Regions from separate parts of the Enterococcus sp. AMC1623 genome, predicted to be linked through region 2. Evidence: predicted binding sites of a transcription regulator. Region 2 holds the regulator's gene; the other holds the start of a gene.

Region 1 (6,994 bases), 580 kb from region 2:
AATGCCTTAAACGGATCATTGAAAATGGTTACTGCTACTGCTGGTAATAAACCTAAATAAGGACCTAAATAAGGGATTAAATTAGTAATACCCGCAATAACACCAAACAAGAACGCGTAGTCTACGCCAATAATTAAATAACCTAAGAAAGTAAATGTAGCAACAAAAATACATTCAATTGCTTGACCACTAATATAATTAGACAACGTTTTGTTTAACTTCCCTAATAATTCTTCCACTTGACCACGTCGTTTTTCGGGAATTGCTTTTTCAATATTCGGAACCACTTTATCGCCATCTTTTAACATATAAAACAAGATAAACGGAGCAGTTACTAACGTCATCGTTGCAGAAGCAATTGAACCTACAATCGAACCTAGGCTACTAGATAAACCACCTAAGAAACGTTGGATAAGCGCCCCATAGGATAAATTCATTTTTTCCAATTGTTCCATAATGTCCACTTGTTGGAACATCTGTTTAACAACTTCTGTATTTGCTATACCATATGCCCAAGTCTCAACTTGCTCTACAAAATTTGGAATATTTTCAGCTAATTGTGAGATTTGAATAACCAAATTTGGAATAATACTACTAATCATTAAAACTAATGCCAGAATTAATATGAAAAACACAATAACAATTGCTATAATTCTTTTGACTTTCAATCTCTTTGTTAATAGTTCGACCATCGGATTTAACAGATAATACAAGAAACCTGCAATTAAAACCGGAGCAAACAATGTTGTAAAAAATGTAACGACTGGTTGAAAAACAAAACCAATTTTTGATAAAACTAAAATTAATGTAGCCAAGACTAATAATTCCAGCGACCAAAAAAATAATTTCGACTGTTTTACTCGTTCAAACATAACTAACCTCCTTCTAATCTGAATTAATTATATGCTATTTGACAAAAAAAATCCTCTTTTAAACTATCCAACCATTTAAAAGAAGCTTATAATAATGACGAGGTGATGAAAATGTTAGTTGCACACACAAGAGATACCATGAGCGATATTTATTTAGACGCATTAAAAATCCGTAATCAAGTCTTTGTGGTTGAACAAAATGTTCCTTTAGATTTAGAAATCGATCAATACGAAGCTCTTACAGTTCATTTTGTCTTATATGATGAAAATAGACTTCCGATGGCAACTGTTCGTTTACTGCCAATGGAAGATCAAAAAATAAAAGTTCAACGTATGGCAGTTTTAAACGAACATCGTCAAAAAGGTTTAGGCAAAATCATCATGCAAGCTGCTGAAACATTTGCAAAAGAACAAGGCTATCATAGCTTAATCTTAGGCGCGCAGTTAACAGCCGTACCCTTTTATGAACGCGTTGGATATCAAGCAGAAGGCGATGTCTTTTTAGATGCTGGGATTGAACATGTAACGATGACAAAAGAGATTTGATGGAAGGAATGATTTATAGCTAGACTATGAATCATTTCTTTTTTTATTATGCTTAATATAATGATATTTTACTGTCGAATCTTCCAGTAATTTATATGAGTTTCTTTTTATAATAATATACATTCTAACACTACGTCGTCTGAATAAAATTTCTTGTAAAGCTATTTTTATTTTCTCTTCTATTTTTTGTTTAGCTAATAATGAGTCATACACCAAAAAAAGTATAAACAAAAGTATCATTATCACAATAGTAATAGAAAGTAATGTGATCGCCCCGGTGATTAAAGCTTCATGTCCTTTGAATTCATAACTGTTCCAAATTGATACTCCAATACCTATTCCAAAAGAAACAATAGTTACTGAGATGCATTTTCCAAATATATCATATTTCCTTCTATTCTCTTCTCTATTTCCTTTTATATTTTCATCAATATATTTTATCATCCGTTCAATATCAATAATATCAAATTTATATGCCAATAGAAGATTATCAAAATTATTTATTTCATGTAACCAACTTTTTCTAGAACGAATATCATTTTTATTAAACTTGCCTAGTACTATAGCTGCTAAAGAAAATAGTATTGTTAAAATGTAAGCAGATGCCATAATCCAAAAAAATATTTTAATAAAAAATTGTAGAACTGCACTAACCACCAAGACTAAAATTGACATCATCATACCTGTCAAAATAATATACACCCATTTTATTTTTTGCCCCATATTTCTTTCAGACTTCTTTTAACACGACTTTTTTCATATAAATCTTTGATAACATAATAATATCTATTCATAAAAATACCTCTTTCTACATAAAAAATAATATTTCCAAAAAATATTATAACATTAGATATTTTAAGTATATAACATTCAATACATAAAAGGAGCTAGAAACCTTATGAAGATTTCTAGCTCCTTTTTGTGTTGTTACTCTCACTTTTGCGACAATTGCTTGTAGCGGTTATACCATATATCGACATAACCCTCGGAGAATGGTCCTTTTCCATTATTGATCCAATCAACTAAAATTTTGACATTTTCCTTTAGAATAAAATCGATGTCTTGTGGATAATGCATGATTTTGCTGTGCAATTCATATTCATCGACATCTAATAATCGTTTTTCTCCATCAGGAAATACTTTGATATCTAAATCGTAATCAATATATTTCAGTGCTTCTTCATCTAATAAATAAGGTGAAGCTAGGTTACAATAATAGGAAACCCCCTTTTCTCGAATCATTGCTATTACATTAAACCAGTATTTTTTGTGGAAATACACAATAGCTGGTTCTCGGGTTACCCAACGTCTTCCATCTGATTCAGTTACCAACGTGTGATCGTTCACACCAATCATAGAATGTTCGCTGGTTTTCAATACCATAGTATCTCGCCACGTACGATGCAAATTGCCATCATGCTTGTAGCTTTGAATGCTGACAAACTCTCCTTCTTTTGGAACTCGCATAGCAACCCTTCCCTCAGCGAACCTCATTCGCATTTGTTTGGGTGTTCATTACACCGACATCGTTAATATTATAGCAATAAAAAACGTCCTTGCCTAGAAATGTTTATCAAGTTTCTGATATTTATTGAACTGTGTAACGAGTTTTTGTTGCGGTTTTGGAAAAACAAACGTTGAAAAATCCGTTGGTTGAACCCACTGACCGTTTTCTGATGTAAAAGATTCTTTTGTTCGTCCATAAAATAAAAGAACGTGCCATTTTAAATGGCTAAAAACATGGGTTACTTCGCCGAAATGTTTTCTTTGCCAAATGACAGGCAATTCCTCAAAGACTTGTGGCGATAAATCTTCTGCCACTAAATCTAATGTCAGCTGTTGTTCCTCATCTTTTTGCCATGTACGCAATAATTCCGTATAGTCTTCTTTGGTTACCTCCTGTAATGGAAAATGCCACATTTTTGCTAATAATCCCGTTTCGGGACGTTGAACCAATAAAAATTCTTCTTTAGAATTTTCAATCGCTCCAGCAATATAATAAACATCTTTGGGTTTTACTTTTTTCGACTTTACAGGAAATGCAGTGGGATGATTATTTTTATGTGCTAAACAAAATTCTTGGATTGGGCATTCTTCACATCTCGGTGCGGTCGGATTACAAATATTTGAACCTAAATCCATAAATGCTTGGTTCATTTCACCTGGTTGTGTGTGTGAAATGATTTTTCGTGTGGCTGCATCAAATACTTTACGACTGCTTGCTTTAGCGATATCCTCTTCTATTTCGAATAAACGACTAACGACTCGCATGATATTTCCGTCAATCGCTGGTTCCGGTAAACCAAAAGCAATACTACTAATTGCGCCAGTTGTATACGGTCCAATCCCTTTTAAGGTACTAATTTCTTCTGGCGTGCTCGGAAATACACCTCCAAATTCATCCATAATTTGTTGTGCAGCTACTTTTAAATTACGAGCACGTGAATAGTAACCTAAGCCTTCCCAAATTTTTAATAGTTTTTGTTCATCGGCGTTTGCTAAATCTTGAATGGTCGGAAATTCTTCCATAAATCGATAATAATAACCAATTACCGTGTCAACGCGCGTTTGTTGCAACATAATTTCAGAAATCCAAATATTGTAAGGATGCGTATTGGCACGCCATGGTAAATTACGTTTTTCTTGGTGGTACCACGTTAAAAATATATCTTGAAAAGAGTGAAGCGTTTCTTCATCCCATTCTAGCCAGTTTTCAGTCTTCATCTAGTACTTCCTCATCAATAAATCGTTGGATTAAATCAAAATCAAATCCTTTTTGATATAATTTTTGTTTTATTTTTTGTTTATCTGTTCGATGTCTCCGAATCAATTTCGCGCCTTCTTTTTGCAACGCGTCCCATTCGTCGTCCTCATCTTTTTCATTAGGAATTTCTTCCATCACCATCGAAATAATATCGCTAGAAAACCCTTTTTGCATTAATTTCATGCGCAGTTTTTGTAACGTCTCGCGATGGCTTTTACCACGAATGGTGTTTAGCATTTTAGTTGCTGTTCGCACGCCAATTTCAAATTGATCTTCAGGTGTATACAATAATATCACCTCTTGAATGACCTCATCTTTTAATCCTTTTTTACGTAACTGCTGCATCAACGCTTGGGGGCCTTTGTCACTTAAGCGTAGCTGTGTCCGAACGTAGCTTTTACCATAACCAATATCATCTATTAATTGTAACTCTTTCAAGCGTTGAATAATTTTTTGACTATCATCGCTAGTTATTTCTTTGTCTTTTAAATAAATTCGCATCTCTTGCTCCGTTCGCAATTGATAACTGATATAGTTCATTGCCAACTGTAAGCCGATATCATACCCTGCACTTTTTTTAATTTCTTCAAAAATTTTTTCATCGATCTCTGTGCCTTTTAATAAACGATAGCGAACTAATAAATCTTCAGATACACGAAGTTCTCGTTTATCTTCAAATTTCACTTGATAAAAAGCACCTTTTTCTTTACGAATAGTAGTTATTTTCAACATGTCATCACCTCACGAACATACATTCTATTTTAAACAAAATATTCTTAAATCACCAATAAAAAGTATACCATTTTATCGAAACGTTTGTATAAGAGAAGGCAACTTCTGACTGATCTGTCTTAGCTTTTAATTGAGAAAGCATCTATCTTTTTTAAATTTCCTCATTTTTAGGCAAGTGAACTGAATTGTGTTAAAATGTATAAGATTAATTTACATAAAGGAGTACTTATGTCAACTATACAATTAAATACTGGACAAACATTACAACTGAAAATTAAACGTCTAGGAATCAATGGCGAGGGAATTGGTTATTATAAACGACTAATTGTCTTCGTTCCGCGAGCTTTACCAGGAGAAGAAATTATTGCCAAAGTGACGAAAGCAACCCCAACTTTTGCGGAAGCTGCTTTAACAAAAATCGTTAAAAAAAGTCGGGATCGTGTACAGCCACCGTGTAACTTTTATGACCGTTGTGGCGGTTGTCAGCTACAACATTTGTCGTATAACAAACAATTGGATTTCAAAAAAGATTTATTAGCACAAGCACTAGCAAAATTCAAACCGAAAAATTATCAAAAATATGAATTGCGCGACACATTAGGCATGGATGATCCTTGGCATTATCGTAACAAAGCTCAATTTCAAATACGTTATAATCCAAAACAAATGCGGGCTGAAGCAGGTTTATATGAGCAAAATTCACATCGCTTAGTTGCGATTGACGATTGCTTAGTTCAAGAAGAAACCACACAAAAAGTAATCAATACTGTTATGCAATTGGTAAATAAATATCAAATTCCAATTTATGACGAACGCAAAAATTCAGGAATTTTACGTACATTAATGGTTAGAATTGGGATTGAAACAGGTGAAACACAATTAGTATTTATTACCAATTCACCAAAATTGCCACAAAAAAATGCACTTATTCGTGAAATCAATCAGCGATTACCAGAAGTCGTGTCTATCATGCAAAATGTGCAAAGCAAAAAGACTTCTCTTATTATGGGCGATGATACTATGCACTTGTGGGGAAAAGAAGCTATTGAAGAACATTTAAATGGGTTAATTTTTGATTTATCGGCACGTGCCTTCTTCCAATTGAACCCAAAGCAAACAAGTGTCTTATATAACGAGGCAATAAAAGCACTCAATATTACAGAAAATGAAACAGTGGTCGATGCGTATTGTGGTGTAGGAACGATTGGCTTAAGCATTGCTGACAAGGCGAAAGAAGTCCGTGGCATGGATATCATTCCACAAGCTATTGAAGATGCTAAACGTAATGCCAAACGTATGGGGTACGAAAATACTCACTATGAGACTGGAACAGCCGAAGATTTGTTGCCTAAATGGCTAAATGAAGGGTTCTCACCTGATAGTATTGTCGTCGATCCTCCTCGTACAGGGTTAGATGACAAATTATTGCAAGCCATTTTGAAACATACCCCCAAAAAACTTGTGTACGTTTCATGTAATGTCTCAACTTTAGCGAAAGATTTGAAAAAATTATCAACCGTTTTTAAAGTCGATTATTTACAATCAGTTGACATGTTTCCACAAACAGCTCGTTGTGAAGTCGTCGCTAAATTAACCCGTATTTAAAAAAGGCGAACCGTCGAATATTCTTTGACGGTTCGCTTCTTTATTTATAACATATCAAATAATGATAATTGATTTTCATCTGGTAAATCTTTTAACACACCATTGTCTGTCATATATTCAATCAATGTTTTCGAAACTTTACCACGATTAGCTAAATCTTCTTTCGAAAGAAATGGACCATTTTTACGCGCTTCAACAATTTGTTTTGCTACGTTAAGTCCTAAACTTGGTACCGCACGAAACGGTGCAATTAATTTATTGCCATCAATGACAAAATTTTCTGCATCTGATTTATATAAATCAATCATGCCAAATTCATATCCGCGCTCAATCATTTCATTACATAATTCCAGAACAGTTAAAAGGTTTTTCTCTTTAGTTGAAGCATCCATACCTTTATCTGTAATTTCCTTCATCCGTTCTTTGACTGCTTCTTTCCCTTTAGCCATTGCAACCAAATCGAAGTCATCTGCAC
Region 2 (6,994 bases):
TTTATTATTAACAAGAGGGTTTTCTCGTGGTCATATCGTAGAATTAGTTGTTTATGCAGCAATTTTAATTATCGCTAGCACTTTATTTATGAAGGTAGAAACAGCACGAGAAAATGAAAAATTAGCTGTACTATTTTCACGAAAATTATGGCAAGTACCTGCGTATCGTACAAGTTTACTTGGAGGAATTACAACAGGTTTAGTGATGTCTTTATTTGCTTTCTTACCGTCATTTATTGAAATGACATTCCATCTTGATGCAAGAAAAGCAGGATCATTAATGACAGTAATGGCTGTAGGAACTTTTATTGGTTCGAAAATTGCGGGAATTTGGACAGATAGAAAAGGGGCAACACATTCTACAACAGGCACAATGATGCTAGTTTTTATTAGCTTAGTTACTATGTACTTCTCGGTTGTTTCGTTTAAAATGTTCTTGATTGCACTGTTGTTCTTTGGTATTGCGATTGGGGCATTAATGACTGTTCCGTTACAAGTATTAGTGGTAGAAGCTTCGCCTAGAGATCGTAATGCTTCTTTGAGTTTATTATCGGTTTGTAAAAAATTAGGTATGACAATTGGTATTACCATAATCGGTGTCTTGGCACATGCGACTGGTTCGCTTGGTTTTTCCCAAATGTTAATTGGTTTAATGGTTGTCACACTAATTTTTATTTTTTATATGAGAAAGAAGGCATAATTTGTCATGCAAAAACAAGCAGTTTTACTAATGAGTTATGGGACACCAAACAATACAGAAGAAATTTGGGATTATTATACCCATATTCGTCATGGGAAAGAACCTTCCCAAGAACTTTATGATGAATTAGCTGGTCGTTATGAAGAAATTGGTGGAGTTTCACCCTTAGCTCGTATCACAGAGGCGCAACGTTTAGCTGTTGAGGAAAAATTAAATGCGACTAGCGCAGTAGAGTATCATGTGTTTACTGGTTTACGTCATATTCGTCCATTTATTGAAGATGCAGTGGCAGATATTGTAGCGCAAGGATTTCAAACGATTCATGGAATGGTACTAGCACCACATGATTCTAGTTTTATTAAGCAATATCATGATCGTGTTGAAAAAGAATTGGAAGTTTATCCAGAAATTTCCTATACAGCACATCGTCACTTTTGGCAACATGAAGGATTTCAAGTATTTTGGGCTAACCAAATTCAAGCAGCATTGAATTCTGAGAAAAAGCAGAAATTTTTGTTCACGGCACATAGTTTGCCTGAGCGTCTATTGCTAAATGGCGATCCGTATGTTGATGAAATAACCGGTGCCGCTAAAGCAATTGCGCAACGTGTAGCAGGTTCATTGGACTTTGGTCATGCGTGGCAAAGTGCTGGACGTACAGCGGATAAATGGATTGGTCCACGTGTTGAAGATGTGACCGAAGAATTGTTAAAAGAAGGTTATGAAGAGATTATTTACCTACCATTTGGTTTTGTTGCAGATAATTTAGAAACACTCTATGATAATGATATTGAGTGTAAAGAATTAGTAGAAGAATTAGATGGAGAGTACCGTCGCTTAGATATGCCGAATACTCATCCCGATTTTATTAACGGTTTAGCAGCAGAAATTCTTTCAAATTAAATAAAAATGAAGAGCACTCAAAATTTAGGTTAACATTTTGGGTGCTCTTCGTTATAGATATGAAGAATTTTTAAAAGTGACGATACAAACCGACAACTAGCCCTAAAATTTTAACACTTGGTAAAATAATTGGTTCCATATAATCATTTTCCGGTTGTAATCGAATATAAGTTTTTTCTTTATAAAATCTTTTACAAGTTGCTTCATCTTCATCAGTCATAGCAATAACAATATCGCCATTTCCAGCAATGTCTTGTTTTCTTACAATTACTTGATCACCATCTAGAATGCCAGCATTAATCATGCTTTCGCCGCGAATGGTTAACATAAATAATTGGCCACTATCTTCAACTAGATTAGGAGGGATTGGGAAAAAATCAGAAGCCTCTTCTACTGCTAAAATGGGTTCACCAGCAGTTACTACACCTAACAAAGGGATTTTTTGTTGTTGAGCACCGATTGTTTCTAAGCCCAGTGTGGTTAATTCAATGGCTCGAGGTTTTGTAGGGTCTCTTTGGATTAAGCCTTTTTTTTCTAAACGTGATAAATGACCATGAACAGTTGATGTAGAGGAAAGTTGCACAGCTTCACCAATTTCTCTCACTGTAGGTGGATACCCTTTTTCACTGACTCGAGTATGAATAAATTTTAAAACTTCAAGTTGTCGGTTTTCTGTACGTTTTGCCAAAACGAACACCTTCTTTCCTTTATTTGAATCATTATAAAATGAAAAATATGACTAGTTTTATTAAACGTAGTGTAACATATGCTCTGAAAAAAATCAAACAAACGTTCGGTTTCTGTTTTGATTGTTTTTTTTGATTGTTTTGTATAAGATGGAAAAGAAAGGAGCTTGATATCATGTTATCCAAAGAAAAATTAGATAGAATTAATGAGTTAGCTAAAAAGAAAAAAACAGAAGGACTTACTGAAAAGGAACAAGCAGAACAGCAAACATTAAGACGAGAGTATATTACAGCTTTTCGTGGTGGGATGAAGCACCATATTGAAGGGATGAAAGTAGTCGATCCAGAAGGCAATGATGTGACGCCGGAAAAACTAAAACAAATTCAAAAAGCGAAAGGTTTACACAATAGAAAGTAAAATAAAAGATACCGATGCAAAAAGTATTGATAATTGCAGAGGTATCTTTTATAATAGATATGTAATATAGGTAAAAAAAACCTAAATAGGAGGCGTTAGTATTGTTTGATAAAATTGATCAACTTGGTGTTGATACGCTACGTACATTAAGTATTGATGCGGTACAAAAAGCAAATTCGGGACATCCAGGACTACCAATGGGGGCTGCTCCAATGGCCTACGCATTATGGACAAAACATTTGAAAGTAAATCCAAAAACTTCTCGTAATTGGGTCGATCGTGATCGTTTTGTGCTTTCGGCAGGACATGGTTCAGCGTTATTATATAGCTTATTGCATTGCGCAGGTTATGATGTAACGACCGATGATTTGAAAAACTTCCGTCAATGGGATAGCCGTACACCAGGGCATCCAGAAGTTGGCCATACAGATGGCGTCGAAGCAACGACTGGACCACTGGGACAAGGGATTGCCATGGCAGTCGGAATGGCAATGGCTGAAGCTCATTTAGCTGCTACTTACAATCGTGAGAAATTTAACGTGATTGATCATTACACCTATGGACTTTGTGGAGATGGTGATTTAATGGAAGGTGTTTCTCAAGAAGCAGCTTCAATGGCAGGTCATATGAAATTAGGAAAATTAATTGTATTATATGATTCAAATGATATTTCCTTAGATGGTCCAACATCAAAAGCGTTCACAGAAAATGTCGGACAACGTTTTGAAGCTTACGGTTGGCAACATATCCTTGTAGAAGAAGGAACAGATTTAGAAGCGATTTCTAAAGCGATTGAAGAAGCGCAAGCAGAAACAGAGAAACCAACCTTGATTGAAGTGAAAACTGTCATCGGGTTTGGCGCACCAAATGCAGGTACCTCTTCTGTTCATGGTGCACCGTTAGGAGCAGAAGGCATTCAAGCAGCGAAAAAAGCGTACGGCTGGGACTATCCTGAATTTTCTGTACCTGAAGAAGTTGCAGCACGTTTTAAAGAAACAATGGTCGACAAAGGTGCTGAGTATGAAGCAGCTTGGAATGAATTATTTGCAGCATACGAAACCGCTTATCCAGAATTAGCCAACCAATTCAACCAAGCTTTTGCCGGAGAATTGCCAGAAAATTGGGAAGCAGAATTACCAACTTATGAAGTGGGATCAAGTCAAGCTAGCCGTGTGTCAAGTAAAGACATGATTCAAGCGTTATCAAAAGCTGTCCCTAGTTTATGGGGTGGTTCAGCCGATCTATCTGCCTCAAACAATACGATGGTCGCTGCTGAAAAAGATTTCGAACCCGGACAATACGAAGGCCGTAATATTTGGTTTGGTGTTCGTGAATTTGCGATGGCAGCTGCGATGAACGGGATTCAATTACATGGAGGCACACGTGTTTATGGCGGAACGTTCTTTGTTTTCGTTGATTACTTACGTCCAGCGGTACGTTTGTCAGCGATTCAAAATATTCCCGTTACTTACGTGTTAACACACGACTCTGTAGCAGTTGGGGAAGATGGACCAACCCATGAACCAGTAGAACAATTATCTAGCTTACGTAGTATGCCAAATGTGCAAGTGATTCGTCCAGCGGATGGGAATGAAACACGTGCCGCTTGGAAATTAGCCATGACATCAGCGGATAAACCAACTGTTTTAGTATTAAGTCGTCAAAACTTACCAGTCATTGAAGGGACAAAAGAAAATGCCGATGAAAATGTAGCCAAAGGTGGGTATGTCATTTCGGCTCAAAAAGGAGACAAACCAGAAGGTATTTTAATTGCGACTGGTTCAGAAGTCAACTTAGCTGTGGAAGCACAAAAAGTGCTAGCTGAAGAAGGAATTGACGTATCGGTTGTTTCTTTACCAAGTTTTGATTTGTTTGACGAACAATCAGATGAGTACAAAGCTTCTGTTTTAGTTCCAGGCGTGAAAAAACGTGTGGCAATTGAAGCAGGTTCCTCATTTGGTTGGGCAAAATATGTGAAGTGCCATGGAAAAACCATTACGATTGATCATTTTGGTGCATCTGCCCCTGGTGATAAAGTCTTAGCTGAATTTGGCTTCACTGTTGAAAATGTTGTAAATACATTTAAATCAATTTAATAAAAAAGAGGGCAGATTCGCCCTCTTTTTTTGTTTTATGGAGAAATATTATACATCTTATTGAAAGTTTTTTTAAAAACTTTTTGTAATGTGGAAGTTGATAAATCAGACTTTATGTTCGTTTTTTTTAAAAGACTTGAACAAAAAAATTGTTTTCATTGGCATTTTGTCATACAATGGCTTTATCATTAGATTGTATGGTTTTTTTCATATAGTTTTCGAAAAGCTTTTTAGGAGGATGTTATGACTTACAAAACACGTAGTGAGCGCCATCAAAAAATACAAAGGAAATATACTTTAAATCGAAAAGCAGTATTACCTTTATTAGGCACAGGATTAGTGTTAGCTCCGACTACTATGGCAATGGTTCCTCAGCAAGTGGAAGCACAAGAATATGCTACTGAAAATGGGGCGCAAGGGTTAATCAACCAGATTGGTGCAACTGCTCAACAAATTGCAGCAAGCAACGATTTATATGCATCTGTAATGATTGCTCAAGCTTTATTAGAAAGTGGCAATGGAACATCACTGTTATCTTCAGCTCCACATTACAATTTGTTTGGTATTAAAGCGTATGGTTCTGAACCATCTATTTGGTTAGGAACACAAGAATACATTAATGGGCAATGGGTCTCTATGAATGAACCATTTAGAGTATATGGCTCTTATTGGGAATCTCTACAAGATCATGCCGCATTATTAAGAAGTACAAGCTATTCCACAGGCGTTTCTAATTATAGTGGTACATGGAAAAGTCAAACTACTAGTTTTTACGATGCTACAGCATATTTGACTGGTCGTTATGCTACAGACCCAACATATAACCAAAAATTGAATTGGTTAATTGAAACATATAATTTAACTAGCTTTGATACTCCTTCACAAGTAGTAACTACTTATGTAGAACCTGAACAAACTGGTTATGTAACTGAGACAGCTACCGCAGAAACTGGTTATACAGAAACAGCGTATACTGAACCAGCTTATGCAAGTAGTGGCACGCATACTGTGGTTGCAGGAGATACATTATGGGACATTGCAAATGCTTATGGTACTTCTGTAGATCAATTAATGGCTAATAATGGATTGACTGATGGACTAATTGTCGTAGGACAACAATTAGTTGTTTAATTCTTAGGTGAACAATAAAAACAATCATAACAATTTAAGAGGAGCCTTTCGCTCCCCTTAAATTGTTTTTTTGTTTAGCTAATAAGATTAAAAAATGATAGATGCTAGCTATCACTATCGATAAATTGATGATTTGTATTTTTATTGTTCTTAAAAGAATTTGCTATCAAGTCATGAATTCGCTACAATGAGTTATAAATAAAGGAGGAGAGTCGAAATGAGTGAGATTTATCAATCGATTACAGAACTTGTTGGCAATACCCCTATCGTAAAATTAAATAATATTGTACCTGAAGGAGCAGCGGATATTTATGTGAAGCTGGAATCATTTAACCCAGGTAGCAGTGTCAAAGATCGTATTTCTTTAAGTATGATTGAGCAAGCAGAAAAAGATGGTCTTCTAAAAGCTGGCGATACAATTATCGAACCAACGTCTGGTAATACAGGTATTGGTTTAGCAATGATTGGAGCGGCCAAAGGGTATCGTGTGGTGTTAGTGATGCCAGAAACAATGAGTATTGAACGACGTAAACTAATGCAAGCATATGGAGCAGAATTACTTCTTACTCCAGGCACAGAAGGTATTTCTGGATCTATTAACAAAGCGAAAGAATTAGCAGCTGAAAATGGCTATTTTATGCCATTACAATTTGATAATCCAGCAAATCCAGCAATTCACGAAGCAACTACTGGTAAAGAAATTATTCAAGCATTTGGCGAACAAGGATTAGATGCTTTTGTTGCTGGAATTGGGACAGGTGGAACAATTACAGGAGCTGGTCGTGCATTAAAAGATGCGTATCAAGAAATTAAAATTTATGGCGTTGAACCAGCGGAATCAGCAATTTTGAGCGGAAACCAGCCAGGGCCACATAAAATTCAAGGAATCGGGACAGGTTTTGTACCTGCTGTTTTAGATGTGGAAATATTTGATGAGGTTTTGGCAGTCTCAAGTGATGATGCCATAGCAACCGCTCGTGAAGTTGGCGTGACAGAAGGTATTCTTGTCGGGATTTCATCAGGAGCCGCTATCAATGCGGCATTACGTGTCGCTCAAGCA

Evidence for each region. The regulator LexA, encoded in region 2, represses DNA repair genes until DNA is damaged. The targets are predictions, from matches to a motif close to CNAACANNTGTTNG.
Region 1: the regulator LexA is predicted to act here: its motif matches at 4,927-4,940, upstream of recX (recombination regulator RecX).

What each region holds. Positions count from the first base shown of each region.
Region 1 covers NZ_CM177096.1:214,948-221,941, reverse strand. Annotated here, with positions in the region: gene AC4BC7_RS01105 (AI-2E family transporter) at 1-872, opposite strand, end outside; gene AC4BC7_RS01100 (GNAT family N-acetyltransferase) at 984-1,418, shown strand; gene AC4BC7_RS01095 (hypothetical protein) at 1,443-2,141, opposite strand; gene ntdP (nucleoside tri-diphosphate phosphatase) at 2,352-2,885, opposite strand; gene mutY (A/G-specific adenine glycosylase) at 2,979-4,142, opposite strand; gene recX (recombination regulator RecX) at 4,132-4,914, opposite strand; gene rlmD (23S rRNA (uracil(1939)-C(5))-methyltransferase RlmD) at 5,143-6,519, shown strand; gene AC4BC7_RS01070 (PolC-type DNA polymerase III) at 6,564-6,994, opposite strand, start outside.
Region 2 covers NZ_CM177096.1:799,527-806,520, reverse strand. Annotated here, with positions in the region: gene AC4BC7_RS04070 (MFS transporter) at 1-700, shown strand, start outside; gene hemH (ferrochelatase) at 707-1,603, shown strand; gene lexA (transcriptional repressor LexA) at 1,674-2,291, opposite strand; gene AC4BC7_RS04055 (DUF896 family protein) at 2,465-2,707, shown strand; gene tkt (transketolase) at 2,809-4,803, shown strand; gene AC4BC7_RS04045 (glucosaminidase domain-containing protein) at 5,047-5,934, shown strand; gene cysK (cysteine synthase A) at 6,152-6,994, shown strand, end outside.